4 regions of the Telluria sp. ZB2R32 genome follow, and region 2 is predicted to be linked to each of the others. Evidence: predicted binding sites of a transcription regulator. Region 2 holds the regulator's gene; each other region holds the start of a gene.
What was found. The regulator LexA, encoded in region 2, represses DNA repair genes until DNA is damaged. The targets are predictions, from matches to a motif close to ACTGTATNNNNATACAGT.
Positions count from the first base shown of each region.

Region 1: the regulator LexA is predicted to act here: its motif matches at 1,160-1,177, upstream of recA (recombinase RecA).
Region 3: the regulator LexA is predicted to act here: its motif matches at 1,152-1,169, upstream of AC56LG_RS12750 (DUF4007 family protein).
Region 4: the regulator LexA is predicted to act here: its motif matches at 1,137-1,154, upstream of AC56LG_RS07855 (DNA topoisomerase IV subunit B).

Region 1 covers NZ_JCASIG010000002.1:801,686-805,032, forward strand. Annotated here, with positions in the region: gene recA (recombinase RecA) at 10-1,098, opposite strand; gene AC56LG_RS08575 (response regulator) at 1,288-1,998, shown strand; gene AC56LG_RS08580 (sensor histidine kinase) at 2,061-3,347, shown strand, end outside.
Region 2 covers NZ_JCASIG010000003.1:236,336-239,682, reverse strand. Annotated here, with positions in the region: gene rplI (50S ribosomal protein L9) at 1-309, opposite strand, end outside; gene rpsR (30S ribosomal protein S18) at 346-636, opposite strand; gene priB (primosomal replication protein N) at 670-963, opposite strand; gene rpsF (30S ribosomal protein S6) at 1,012-1,407, opposite strand; gene lexA (transcriptional repressor LexA) at 1,661-2,308, shown strand; gene AC56LG_RS10405 (sel1 repeat family protein) at 2,369-3,130, opposite strand; gene AC56LG_RS10400 (tetratricopeptide repeat protein) at 3,194-3,347, opposite strand, start outside.
Region 3 covers NZ_JCASIG010000004.1:60,560-63,906, reverse strand. Annotated here, with positions in the region: gene AC56LG_RS12755 (MFS transporter) at 1-957, shown strand, start outside; gene AC56LG_RS12750 (DUF4007 family protein) at 1,223-2,146, shown strand; gene AC56LG_RS12745 (ATP-binding protein) at 2,139-3,347, shown strand, end outside.
Region 4 covers NZ_JCASIG010000002.1:648,503-651,849, forward strand. Annotated here, with positions in the region: gene AC56LG_RS07845 (gamma-glutamyl-gamma-aminobutyrate hydrolase family protein) at 1-206, opposite strand, end outside; gene AC56LG_RS07850 (PleD family two-component system response regulator) at 259-1,074, opposite strand; gene AC56LG_RS07855 (DNA topoisomerase IV subunit B) at 1,356-3,347, shown strand, end outside.

The sequences.
Region 1 (3,347 bases), on a different contig from region 2:
CCAGGCCGATTACTCCGACACGGCCTTCAGCTTCGGTGCCTTGTCGTCGCCGGCAGCGGCATCGGCAGCCACTGGCGGCAGCTCGCGCACACCGAGGGTTGCACGGACCTTGTTCTCGATTTCGCGCGCCAGGGCTGGGCGGTCTTTCAGGAACAGGCGGGCATTGTCCTTGCCCTGGCCGATACGTTCGCCGTTGTAGCTGTACCAGGAACCGGACTTCTCCACGATCTTGTTGTCGGCGCCCAGATCGAGGATTTCGCCTTCGCGGGAAGTGCCTTCTCCATACAGGATGTCGAAGTGCGCTTCGCGGAACGGTGGCGCGATCTTGTTCTTGACGACCTTGACCTTGGTTTCGTTACCGATCACTTCGTCACCCGACTTGATCGAGCCGGTACGACGGATGTCCATGCGCACGGAGGCGTAGAACTTCAGCGCGTTACCGCCGGTGGTCGTTTCCGGGCTGCCGAACATGACGCCGATCTTCATACGGATCTGGTTGATGAAGATGACCAGGGTGTTGGTACGGTTGATCGAGGCGGTCAGCTTGCGCAGTGCCTGCGACATCAGGCGCGCCTGCAGGCCCGGCAGCGAATCGCCCATGTCGCCTTCGATCTCGGCGCGCGGAGTCAGTGCCGCCACCGAGTCGATGACCACCAGGTCGACCGAACCCGAACGCACCAGTGCATCGGTGATTTCGAGAGCCTGTTCGCCGGTGTCCGGCTGCGAGATCAGCAGTTCGTCGAGCTTGATGCCCAGCTTTTGCGCGTAACCCACGTCGAGCGCGTGCTCGGCATCGATAAAGGCGCAGGTGCCTCCGATCTTTTGCATTTGCGCGATCGTCTGCAGCGTCAGCGTGGTTTTACCCGACGATTCCGGACCATAGATTTCCACGATACGGCCACGCGGCAAGCCGCCGACGCCGAGTGCGATGTCCAGGCCCAGCGAGCCGGTCGAAACGGTTTGCACCTCTTCGACAGGGGTGTTCGCGTCCATGCGCATGACCGAGCCCTTGCCGAACTGCTTTTCGATCTGCGCGAGGGCGGCGGCCAGTGCCTTGCCTTTTTCAGAGGCGTTTGCTGCTACTTTTTTGTCGTCCATAATTTTCTCTCAGTCTTGGAGGTACCAAGGTGTGGGCACCCTCACGCTTTACAAGGGTACTACTGTATATAAATCCAGTAGTTTTGTCCAGCGCGGTTTTGCTCAACTGTTGAAGAAGACTCGCTTTGTTGCGCCAAATCAAACACAATAAGGGTAGCCGGGAGGTCTAATTGATAACAGGGTGATCTTATGCGAATTTTGCTTGCTGAAGATGATAGCGTACTCGCCGACGGGTTGACGCGCTCCTTGCGTCAGTCCGGTTATGCGATCGACGACGTGCGCAACGGCGCCGATGCCGACACGGCCCTCTCGACCCAGGAATTCGACCTGCTGATCCTCGACCTGGGGCTGCCGAAGATGTCGGGACTGGAAGTGCTGCGCCGCCTGCGCGCGCGCTCTTCCCTGCTGCCGGTACTGATCCTCACCGCCGCCGACTCGGTCGAGCAGCGCGTCGAGGGGCTCGACCTGGGCGCCGACGACTACATGGCCAAGCCCTTCGCCCTGTCCGAACTCGAGGCGCGGGTGCGCGCGCTGACCCGGCGCGGCGCCGGCGGCGGCCCCACCGTGATCCGCCACGGCCCGCTGGTCTACGACCAGGTCGGGCGCAGCGCCTACATCAACGACCAGATGCTCGACCTGTCGGCGCGCGAACTGGGTTTACTGGAGATCCTGCTGGCCCGCACCGGACGCCTGGTGTCGAAGGAGCAGTTGGTCGACCACCTGTGCGAATGGGGCGAGGAGGTGTCCAATAACGCCATCGAGGTCTATGTGCACCGCCTGCGCAAGAAGATCGAGGTCGGCGGGGTGCGCATCGCCACCGTGCGTGGCCTGGGCTATTGCCTGGAAAAATATTCCGACGCCGCGCGCGCGGGTTCCGAACAGGCGCTCGATTCGAAGTGAGAAAGCGCGCGTTCAAGCACGCGTTGACGGAAGAGCGCGGCGCGAGCGCGCTCGAGGCCGGGTTGTCCGAACCGCTCTACGTGCCGCCGAATCCCGAGCCCGAAGAAAACATCCAGCATTCGCTGTTCGGCGAAATCCTCGACTGGATGCTGGCGCCCCTGCTGCTGCTGTGGCCGATGAGCATCGCGATCACCTACCTGGTCGCAAAATCGATCGCCAACCAACCGTTCGACCATGCGCTCGAAGACCGCGTCACGGTGCTGGCCCAGCAGGTGCGCGAAGAGAACGGCGTTATTACTACCCGCCTGCCGGGCAGCGCGCGCGACATCCTGCGCGCCGACGACATCGACAGCGTGTATTTCCAGGTGGTCGATGCCGCCGGGCGCCATGTCGACGGCGACCGCGAACTGCCGCGCCCGCGCGATTTCGACAACAACAGCGAGGCCGACAAGGACGGCGCCGTTCATTTTCGCAGCGCCGCCCTGCACGGCAACCTGCTGCGCGTGGCTTACCTGTACATCAATCTCGACCCGCTGGCGCCGCCCGACAGCAACTCTCCCGCCTTCCCGCGCAAGGCGCTGGTACAAGTGGCGGAAACGCTCGACAAGCGCGCCTTGCTGGCCAACGAGATCATCAAGGGCGTGATCCTGCCCCAGTTCATCATCCTGCCGATCATCCTGGCCCTGGTCTGGTTCGCGCTCTCGCGCGGCTTGTCGCCGCTGGCCGAACTCCAGGAGCGGATACGCGCCCGTTCCTCGGACGATTTATCACCCATCGACTCACGCCAGGTGCCGGAGGAGATTTCTCCCCTGGTCGGCTCCTTGAATGACATGCTGGGGAGACTCTCCCAGACCATCGACATGCAAAAGCGTTTCATTGCCGACGCCGCGCACCAGATGAAGACGCCGCTGGCCGGCATGCGCATGCAGTCCGAGCTCGCCCTGCGCCAGCTCGACCCGGACGAAATCCACCGGTCGCTCGAACAGTTGGCGAAGAGTTCGGAATCGGCGACCCGGCTGGTGAACCAGTTGCTGGCCCTGGCGCGCGCGGAAAACCAGCCGCATGCCGGCCTCGCCTTCGAAGAAATCGACCTGGCCGCGCTGGCCCGCGGCGTGGTGCAGGACTGGGTGCAGGCTTCGTTCTCCCACCGCATCGACCTCGGCTACGAGGCGCAGGACGAGGACGTCACCATCGCCGGCAATGCCTTGATGCTGCGCGAACTGCTGTCGAACCTGATCGACAATGCGCTGCGCTACACGCCGCCCGGCGGCAGCGTCACGGTGCGGGTGCGGCGCGACGGCGACGCCGCCCTGCTCGAAGTCGAGGACACCGGCCCCGGCATCGCCCCG
Region 2 (3,347 bases):
GGTCAGCGCTTCGGCGATGTCGAAGTTGGTGACCGAACCGAACAGGCGACCGTCAACGCCGGCTTTCTGGGCGATGGTGATGGTCATGCCGTTCAGCTTGTCGCCCTGGGCTTGCGAAGCCGACAGCTTTTCGGCTGCAGCTTTTTCCAGCTCGGCGCGCTTGACTTCAAACTCGGCAACAGCCGACGAGGTAGCACGGCGGGCCATCTTTTGCGGGATCAGGAAGTTACGTGCGTAACCGTCCTTGACCTTGACCACGTCGCCCAGGTTGCCGACGTTAACAACTTTTTCCAAAAGGATAACTTGCATATTTTTCTCCAGGATGTTCTGAACTGTACGACGCGATTAAGCGTTGTGCAGGTCGGTGTACGGCAGCAGCGCGAGGTAGCGTGCGCGCTTGATCGCGGTATCGACCTGACGCTGGTAGTGCGCCTTGGTGCCGGTCAGACGTGCTGGCATGATCTTGCCGTTTTCCTGGACGAAGTCCTTCAGGGTGTCGACGTCTTTGTAATCGACCTGTTCCACGTTTGCAGCGGTGAAGCGGCAGAATTTCTTGCGCTTGAACAGCGGGTTCTGCTGTTTGCGCTTCAGTTTTTCTTTGGCCTTGTTTTTGTCGAACTTTTTACCGAATGCCATTTGAGGCTCCTGTATCTAAATGGTGGCCGCTAATTAAGCGGCGGCACTGAAATCAATGATGTGAAACACCAGGGCTTTACTGTTGCGATTCTTTTTGGCCAGGAATCCCGTGAACTGGTGGGCGGCACCCAATTCCGCGCTGGCGAAGCGGCCCGAAATCTCACCCGCGGCGAACGCGGAAATTTCGAACTGGACCAGCCTCTCGACCCCTGCCTCGACCTGCTGCGAACTGTGCATCAGGATCGCCGAGACAACCGGCACGCCGGCGGGGGTGTAGCGCAGTACGTCGCGTTCAGCGATGGTGGCGACGACTTGTAACTGGTTCACTTCTTCAACGCGGGGCACGCGGCCCGTTCACGCTTCCTGGCAAAAAAATTAGGCAGCAGCTGGGGCTGAAGCTGCGGCAGCCGCTGGGGCTTCCGAGCGGTGGCTCTTGGCCGCGTCTTCGCGCTGGACCGACTTCATCATTGGCGATGGAGCGGTTTCAGCTTTCTTCATCTTCACGGTCAGATGACGCAGCACGGCATCATTGAACTTGAATGCGGTTTCCAGCTCGACCAGGGTCTCGTTGTCGCACTCGATGTTCATGCAGATGTAGTGTGCCTTCGGCAGCTTCTGGATCGAGTAAGCCATCTGGCGACGGCCCCAGTCTTCGACGCGATGGATGTTACCGCCGCGCGCGGTGACGCTGGCCTTGTAACGCTCGATCATCGCCGGGACTTGCTCGCTTTGGTCCGGGTGGACGATAAAAACGATTTCATAATGACGCATGCAACACTCCTTGAGGACGTTTAAACAAATGCCCACCTCGGCGTCAAGACGAGTGTGGGAAGGGAAAGCCGGCAATTATAGCGCGACTACGGCATTGGCGCAATCACCGGCGAACTCCGGCAAGCCGTCGTCCCTGCGCGACACTTGCCGGGCAGGAATCGCACAGTGCGTGACAAATAATCAGAATTCCCCTTGCATTCCCCTAAATACTGTACAAAAATACAGTCTACTCATACAACCATGCCGTAACACCATGCTCAAGCTCACCGCAAGGCAAGAACAGATCCTCAACCTGATCAAGGAAGCGATCGACAATACCGGCTTTCCGCCGACCCGCGCCGAAATCGCCAGGGAGTTGGGCTTCAAGTCGGCCAACGCAGCCGAAGAACACCTGCAAGCCCTGGCGCGCAAAGGCGCCATCGAAATCGTCTCCGGCACCTCGCGCGGCATCCGACTGATCGGCGCCCCGGCAAGCACACCGGCGCCGCTGCCGGTGCCGCACGTCCCGGCCGCCCTGCTGATGTCGCTGCCGCTGGTCGGCCGCGTGGCGGCGGGTTCGCCGATCCTGGCGCAGGAACACGTCGAAGCCACCTACAACATCGACCCGGCCATGTTCGGCGCGCGTCCCGACTTCCTGCTGAAGGTGCGCGGCTGGTCGATGCGCGACGCCGGCATCATGGATGGCGACTTCCTCGCCGTCAAAAAGATCGACAGCGCCAAGAATGGCCAGATCGTGGTCGCCCGCATCGGCGACGACGTCACCGTCAAGCGCTATCGCAAGACCGGCGAAACGATCGAACTGCTGCCGGAAAACCCGGACTTCACGGTCATCCGCGTCGAACCGGGCGACGAGTTCGCGCTCGAAGGCCTGGCAGTGGGCTTGATGCGCAGCTGGCACTGACCGCTTCCGCACCTACATGACAAAAAAGGCCGCGTCAGCGGCCTTTTCCTTTGGTGTTTCCTATCTGCCCGACGGGGCGTAGTTGCGCTTGCGCGCCTCGATATCGCGCGCCCGCTCTTCGGATGGCGCGGTGCCGACGATGGCGTTGTGTTCCTTCACATACGCATCGGTGGCACTGCGCCAGGCGGCGATGTCTGCCAGTGCCAGCTTGGCGCCGATACGGGCTTCTTCCTTGGCCGAGGCCAATACCTCGTCGAAACGGGCCGTTGCCGCCGCCGTTTCGGCGGGCGTGAGCAGCGCGGCGATCGCGGCCGGCATGCGTTTCGCCAACGGTTCAGCCGCGTTCAGGGTGGCGATATAGTCGTTGTAGCAGGTTTGCCACTTCTCGATACGCGCCGCGATCCGATCGATCTCGTCGTTCTGCTTCGATACCGCCGGCAGCCGTGGGACGACACAGCGGGAAAGGCCCGCCTTGATGTCTTCGCCATCGTAGCGCTTGACCCAATGCTCGATCTCGGCACGCTGCGCCGTGCGCGCCTTGATGCGCTCCAGGCTGGCGGCGGCGCCGGTGTTGCCTTTGGCGGCCGCCTTGGCGAACCAGGCCGCCGCCTTCTCCTCGTCGACCTGGCCGGCTTCGCCACTCAGGTAGAGCTCGCCCAGGCGCTGCTGGGCGGCGGGGTTACCGGCATTGCCGAGCTTGGTGTAGAGACGCATCGCCTCGGGAACAGCCTTACGCGCCAACAGGGCGTTGGCGTCGGCAAGTTCGTCGGCGTGGGCGGGAATGGCAAGGCAGAATGCCAGCGACAGCAGGAGTTTTTTCATGGGGAACAGGTTTGCTCGAATGCACGATAATACCCCGCAGCCCCGCCCGACTCAACCTTGACGTCAGCGCCCGCTATTGGATGGGGCTACCGGCGCTGGCGGCGGTGGTGGGTTAAATGTACGCAACTGTTCCATCTGGCGCCGCTGATTGTCGACGATAAGACGCGTCTCTTCGCGGGTCGCGCGCTCGGTGCGCTCGTTTTCTTCCTTGACGTAG
Region 3 (3,347 bases), on a different contig from region 2:
TTCGTGGTCGCACGCATCGTGCTCGGGATCGGAGAGGCGCCGCAGTTTCCGGCAGCGGCGCGCGTCGTGAGCAACTGGTTCCCGCTACGTGCACGCGGCACCCCGACGGGCGTCTACAACTCGGCATCGCCGCTCGGTGTCGCGCTCGCACCGCTGATCCTGACACCCCTGATCCTGGCGACCAGCTGGCACTGGGCCTTCTTCATGACGGGCGCGCTCGGCCTGGTCGCGGCGCTCATCTGGGTTAGCCTATATCGCGATCCGGTCCGCGCCCAGATGTCGGAGGCTGAACGCGCTTACCTCGACGAAGGGCAGGCGGTCGGCACGGCGCCGGCGACGAGTTTTGCCTCCTGGCGCGCGCTGTTCTGGTATCGCGCGACCTGGGGGATGCTGCTCGGCTTTTTCGGCTCGGTTTATCTGAACTGGGTGTATTTGACCTGGCTGCCGGGCTATCTGCGCACTCAGCGCCATATGGAATTGGCGCAGGCTGGCTTCGCGGCCTCGATCCCCTTCTTGTGCGGATTTGCCGGTGCCCTGGTTGCCGGCTGGGCGTCCGATCGGGTCACCCGGCATGCGGCGTCACCAGTCGCCAGCCGGCGCAGGGCGGTAGTGGTGTCCATGCTCGGCATGGTGGCGTTCACGATTCCGGCGGCGCTGGTCGAAAGCAATACCGTCGCCGTGGCCTGCATCTCGATTGTGATCTTCCTCGCGAACGCCTCGTCGGCGTGCTCGTGGTCGCTGGTGACCGCAGTGGCGCCGCGTAGCCGTATCGCGTCGCTAGGTGCTCTTCAGAATTTTGGCGGCTTTCTCGGCGGCGCGCTAGCCCCTATCCTTACCGGCTATATCGCGCAGGCCTGGTCTTTCGTGCCAGCTTTGTTGACGGGCGCCGGCATCGCCTTCATGAGTGCGATGTGCTATCACTTCCTAGTGACTGACTCGATTCCAGAGGAAAATTGAGAGCAAAAAATCAAATCTCAAGAGCTAGTTCTTATTGCGATGCCTAAAGATCTGTCGGTCAACAATAAAATTTAAGCTTAGTCATTGATTTAAAAGGCTTTTAAAATTTCTTTCAATTAAGCCAGCGGTTGACGAAGTTTGTGAACAAACGAATAGGCTATGAAGCAGCGCATCAACATTCCTAACCTTAGAATACTGTATATTTTTACAGTATTTTGAGGAGCCTGAACTGGCGGAATCCACCAGTTCGGGTTAAACTGTGACTATGAAAGATGCCATACCTAAACTTAGTCGAAAAACGTCCGTCCATTTTTCGGGCCACGAAACGTTTCCCTTGCGTCAAATGTGGTTAAAGAAGCTATTCGACCAAGCCGACAATGGTGGATTGATCCGTAAATCAACTTTTTCCCACGAGAAGTCTATTGCAGATTTTGGCGTTGGCAAGAATATGGTGGCATCAATCCGTCATTGGGCCTTGGCTTGCGGCGTAATGTTCGAGGATGGCGACAGTTTCCGCATCCGCGGCCTTGCTAAGGAGATCCTAAGTGACGGCGGGCTCGATCCTTACGCTGAAAGCCCATCAACGGCTTGGCTTGCCCATTGGCAGCTCGCAGGCCGGTGTTTCCGTTCAACGACTTGGCATTGGCTGTTCAACCATGTGACAGCCCCAACCTTTACTCGCCAAGAATTAGAAGAACCTTTAGCCCGCTATGCGCGCGAGCTCGACCCGAAGCATCGGCTGTCGACCTCCACTATCTCACGCGACTTGGAGACGTGTCTCCGCGGTTACGCGCCGCGTGCCGCCGGCGGCTCTCCTGAGGATTTCGCTGAGCCGCTCTTAGGCGAGTTGGGCCTGTTGCAAGAGGTCCACAAAGGCCAATACGCTTTTCGGCGCGGTCCGAAGGCCTCGCTGCACAACGGCATCTTCGCTTATGCCTTAGTCGACTTCTGGAATCGAGAAGCTGAGGGGCAAAGTTCGCTGGCATTCGAAACCGTAGCTTACGCGGAGGGTTCGCCAGGACGGGTCTTCAAGCTCGACGAGGAGTCGATCGCCCAAAGACTAATTTCTTTATCAGACTTCACGGGACGCAAGGTCGAATGGACCGATTCAGCCGGCCTTCGCCAAATTCACCGCAAGGATCTGTCCAAGGAAGACTTAAAAAATATGATCAGGCGTGCATATGACTGACAAGAAGCGAGAGGCGCTTTCGGACAACGTCCAGATTTCGCGCCAATACCAGCGTTCCATCCGCGTCGACGCCGATATCGGTCGCGCCGACGCTCTTGCTGGTTATATTTGCCATGCAACTGCGTCTTCCGTAGTCGATGGCATGTGTAAGCAGCTCTTCAGTACGAACCAACGATCCTTCACCTGGACTGGCCCATTCGGCGGGGGCAAGAGCTCGTTAGCCGTCGCGTTGGCAAGTGTTTTGCACGCAGACAAGAATCTTCGAGCGAAAGCACGCGAAGTCTTACATTTAGACTCCAAGCCTGCTTTCGACAAAGCATTTCCGGTCCAAACAGGCTGGCTACTGGTTCCGACCGTAGGCCGACGTGGCAGCGTTGTAACGGAGCTTCATGTCGCGCTGCGCCGTGCGCAGAGCAAGACTGCCGACGGCCGCAGCAAGCCGAATGCCCAATCGCTAATCGCCGAGTTGCTTGAAGAGGCAAAAAGGCGCCCGCATGACGGCGTGCTAGTCATCATCGACGAGATGGGCAAGTTCTTAGAGGCCTCCGCCCTGGGCTCTGGTGACGATGTCTACTTCTTTCAAGAGCTTGCCGAGGCCGCTGCTCGTTCTGAAGGCCGTTTGGTGGTCGTTGGTGTGCTGCACCAGTCCTTCGCGCAGTACTCGGCCCGCCTGGGCATCGACACCCGCGACGACTGGGCAAAGATCCAAGGGCGCTACGTCGACCTCCCTTTCGTGGCCGCAAGCGACGAAGTCGTCGAGCTCATTGGCCGAGCGATCGAGACCAGGGAGCGCCCGCATTGGATGCGCGACGCTTCGAAGACCATCGCCGAGGCGATCCGTTCGCGCCGTCCTGCGGTGGGGCAGGACTTTGCCCAAGCCCTTGAAGCTTGCTGGCCGTTGCACCCGGCCATGGCCGCGCTACTGGGCCCGATTTCCAAGCGACAGTTTGGACAAAACGAGCGTAGTACGTTTGGCTTCTTGTCGTCAGTAGAGCCGCATGGCTTCCGTTCTTATCTGAACTCGACGCTCAAGAGCGATGCGAGTTGGTATCGTCCGAGCGATTACTGGGACTATTTGCGATCAAACTTGGAGCCGGCGATCCTTGCTTCCCCCGATGGGCATCGCTGGTCCCAGGCCGTTGAAGCGGTCGAGCGTGCCGAGGCCAAGACGGGCGACGCGTTGCTCGTGTCGCTGATTAAA
Region 4 (3,347 bases), on a different contig from region 2:
AAGTCGCGGCTGAAGCGGTCGCGCAGGGCGCGCCAGCGCGAGCGCAGGACGCGGCCGGCGAGTGCGAACGGGGTATCGCCGGGACGCTGGTAGCGCGGCGGGCCGCTGGCGGCGCGGCGGTCGGGAATGCGCTGCGGCGCATCCTCGCGGTTTTCCAGCGGCGGGCCCGGCGCCTCGCCGCGGCGCTGTGGTTGGTCGTCTGCCATGGCCCAAATATAGCCCTGCCATGGCGGCGCACGATTCGAAGTTGTAACAAAGTCACACCGGCAACTCCGGCAAGCTGGTCAGGCGTTGCAGCATGCACACCAGGCTGCGGTCGCCCACCGGCTTGTCGAGCAGCCCGCGCACCCCGGCGCCGCGTGCCAGCGTGCTGTCGTAAGTAAAAGTGCGCCCGACCAGCAGCACCACGGCCGTGCGCCCCGCGCCTTCCTGGGCCTTGATGTTGCGGCTCAGGCCGTAGGGGTCGATGCCGGGCGCGGCGGTATTGATCATGGCCAGCGCCACCTGCGTTTCGTCGCACAGGCGCACCGCCATCGGCGCGCTGTCGGTCCAGGCGATGGCCAGGCCGCGCGCGCCGACCAGGCCGGCCAGGTGGTCGCGGAACGCGCCGCCCTTGTCGACGATCAGCACCTTGCCGTCGCGCGGCGGGCGCCGTTCGGAGGGACAGCCGCTGCCGGGGCCAAAGCGCGGACGGCGCCGCCGTTCCGCCAGGATCGGCTGGCCGCGCGCATGCAACAGCGCCAGGGCGCGCCGCCGTTCCGCCAGCAGGCGCCCCATCGCTTCGTACAGGGCAAACGGATCGACCGGCAACGTCAAGTGATCGTAGGCGCCGTGCGCCGGACCGCCGATCACCAGCGCCGGCGGCGCGCAGCGCATGCCTTCGAGGCAGGCGAGTCCGGCCGGACCGGTGCCGTCGACCAACACCAGGTCGGGTTCCTGCAGGCTGTCGTCGTGCAGGCAGACATACAACGGTCCCGAGCGTGGGGCGGCAGCCAGCAGCGCGGCCAGCTCTGCCGCCTGCTCGGGCGCGAATCCGAGCAGGCAGACAGCGGTCGGAATTTTTTGTGCATGCATAAAATTTATCCGGTTTGGCGCAAGAACCTGTTGCACAAAAGGCAGGCTGACTTGCGAGAATTACTGTATGCATGTACAGTACTAGTCTGGCTAAAGCCTTTGCTCAAGGTTTTTCAGGCCGCTTGACGTAGCAAGCTTGCGTACCAATCTAGTCACGTTCGCACGTATTGACAAGAACAATCGCTTACGCCCCTCTCACTCTTTCCTCTCGACAAGATGGCGCCGACAAGATGGCGCCGACAAGATAGAATGCGCAGGCTTTCGAAAATACACTGATCAGCATGGCAACCAAGAAACCCGCACCCGACTACAGCGAATCATCCATCCGCGTCCTCAAGGGCCTCGAGCCCGTGAAGCAACGCCCGGGCATGTACACCCGCACCGAGAACCCGCTGCACATCATCCAGGAAGTCATCGACAATGCCTCGGACGAGGCGCTGGGCGGCTACTGCAACAACATCGGCGTCACCCTGAACGTCGACGGCTCCGTCACCGTCGAGGACGACGGTCGCGGCATCCCGGTCGGCATCCACCCGGAAGAAGGCGTCTCCACGGTCGAGATCGTGTTCACGCGCCTGCACGCCGGCGGCAAGTTCGACAAGGGTTCGGGCGGCGCCTATGCCTTCTCGGGCGGCCTGCACGGCGTCGGCGTGTCCGTCACCAATGCCTTGTCGACGCGCCTGGAAATCACGGTATGGCGCAAGAGCGACGACGGCACCGGCGTGCACAAACTGGTCTTCGCCGATGGTGAAGTCATCGAGCCCTTGTCCTCCGCGCCGTTCGAACGCGGCGGCAAGAAGAACGGCACCCGCGTCACCGCCTGGCCGGACGCCAAGTACTTCGATTCGCCGAACATCCCGATGGGCGACCTGGTGCGCCTGCTGCGCTCGAAAGCCGTGCTGCTGCCGGGCGTGACCGTCACGCTGACCAATGCGAAGACCGGCGACGTCCAGACCTGGCGCTACGACGAAGGCTTGCGCGGCTACCTGGTCGAGGCGATGAACCAGACCTCCAGCGGCCAGACCGTGATCCCGCTGTTCGAAGGCGCGGGCTATGCCGCCGCGGGCGACGAAAGCTTTGCCGAAGGCGAAGGCGCGGCCTGGGTGGTGGCCTGGAACGAGGAAGGCGCCGTGGTGCGCGAGTCCTACGTCAACCTGATCCCGACGCCATCGGGCGGCTCGCACGAGTCCGGCCTGCGCGACGGCCTGTTCGGCGCCGTGAAGGGTTTCGTGGAACTGCACGGCCTGTTGCCAAAAGGCGTCAAGTTGCTGCCCGAAGACGTATTCGCGCGCGTCTCGTTCGTGCTGTCGGCGAAAGTGCTGGACCCGCAATTCCAGGGCCAGACCAAGGAACGCCTGAACTCGCGCGACGCCGTCAAACTCGTCTCGACGTTTACCAAACCGCCGCTCGAATTGTGGCTGAACCAGCACGTCGAATACGGCAAGAAGCTGGCCGAACTCGTCATCAAGCAGGCGCAGTCGCGCATGCGTTCGCTGCAAAAGGTCGAGAAGAAAAAATCCTCGGGCGTGGCCGTGTTGCCCGGTAAACTGACCGATTGCGAATCGACCGACCTGACCCGCAACGAGCTGTTCCTGGTCGAGGGCGATTCGGCCGGCGGTTCCGCCAAAATGGGCCGCGACAAGGAATACCAGGCGATCCTGCCGCTGCGCGGCAAGGTACTGAACACCTGGGAAACCGACCGCGACCGCCTGTTCGCCAACAACGAAATCCACGACATTTCGGTGGCGATCGGGGTCGATCCGCACGCGCAGGGCGATTCGCCTGATTTGAGCGGTCTGCGCTACGGCAAGATCTGCATCCTGTCGGATGCGGACGTCGACGGCTCGCACATCCAGGTGCTGCTGCTGACGCTGTTCTTCAAGCACTTCCCTGCCCTGTTCCGCCATGGCCACATCTGCGTGGCGCGCCCGCCGCTCTACCGTGTCGACGTGCCGCCGCGCGGCAAGAAGCCGCTGCAAAAGCTGTATGCGCTCGACGACGGCGAACTGCTGGCGATCGAAGACAAGCTGAAAAAGGATGGCCTGAAGGAAGGCAGCTGGAACATTTCGCGCTTCAAGGGCCTGGGCGAGATGAACGCCGAGCAGCTGTGGGAAACGACGATGAACCCGGACACGCGGCGCCTGCTGCCGGTCTCGCTGGGCGGTTTCGACCACGGCGAATCGAGCGCGCGCTTCAACATGTTGATGGGCAAAGGCGAAGCGGCCGCCCGCCGCGCGTGGATCGAGGAACACGGAAACGAGACGGAAGCGGAT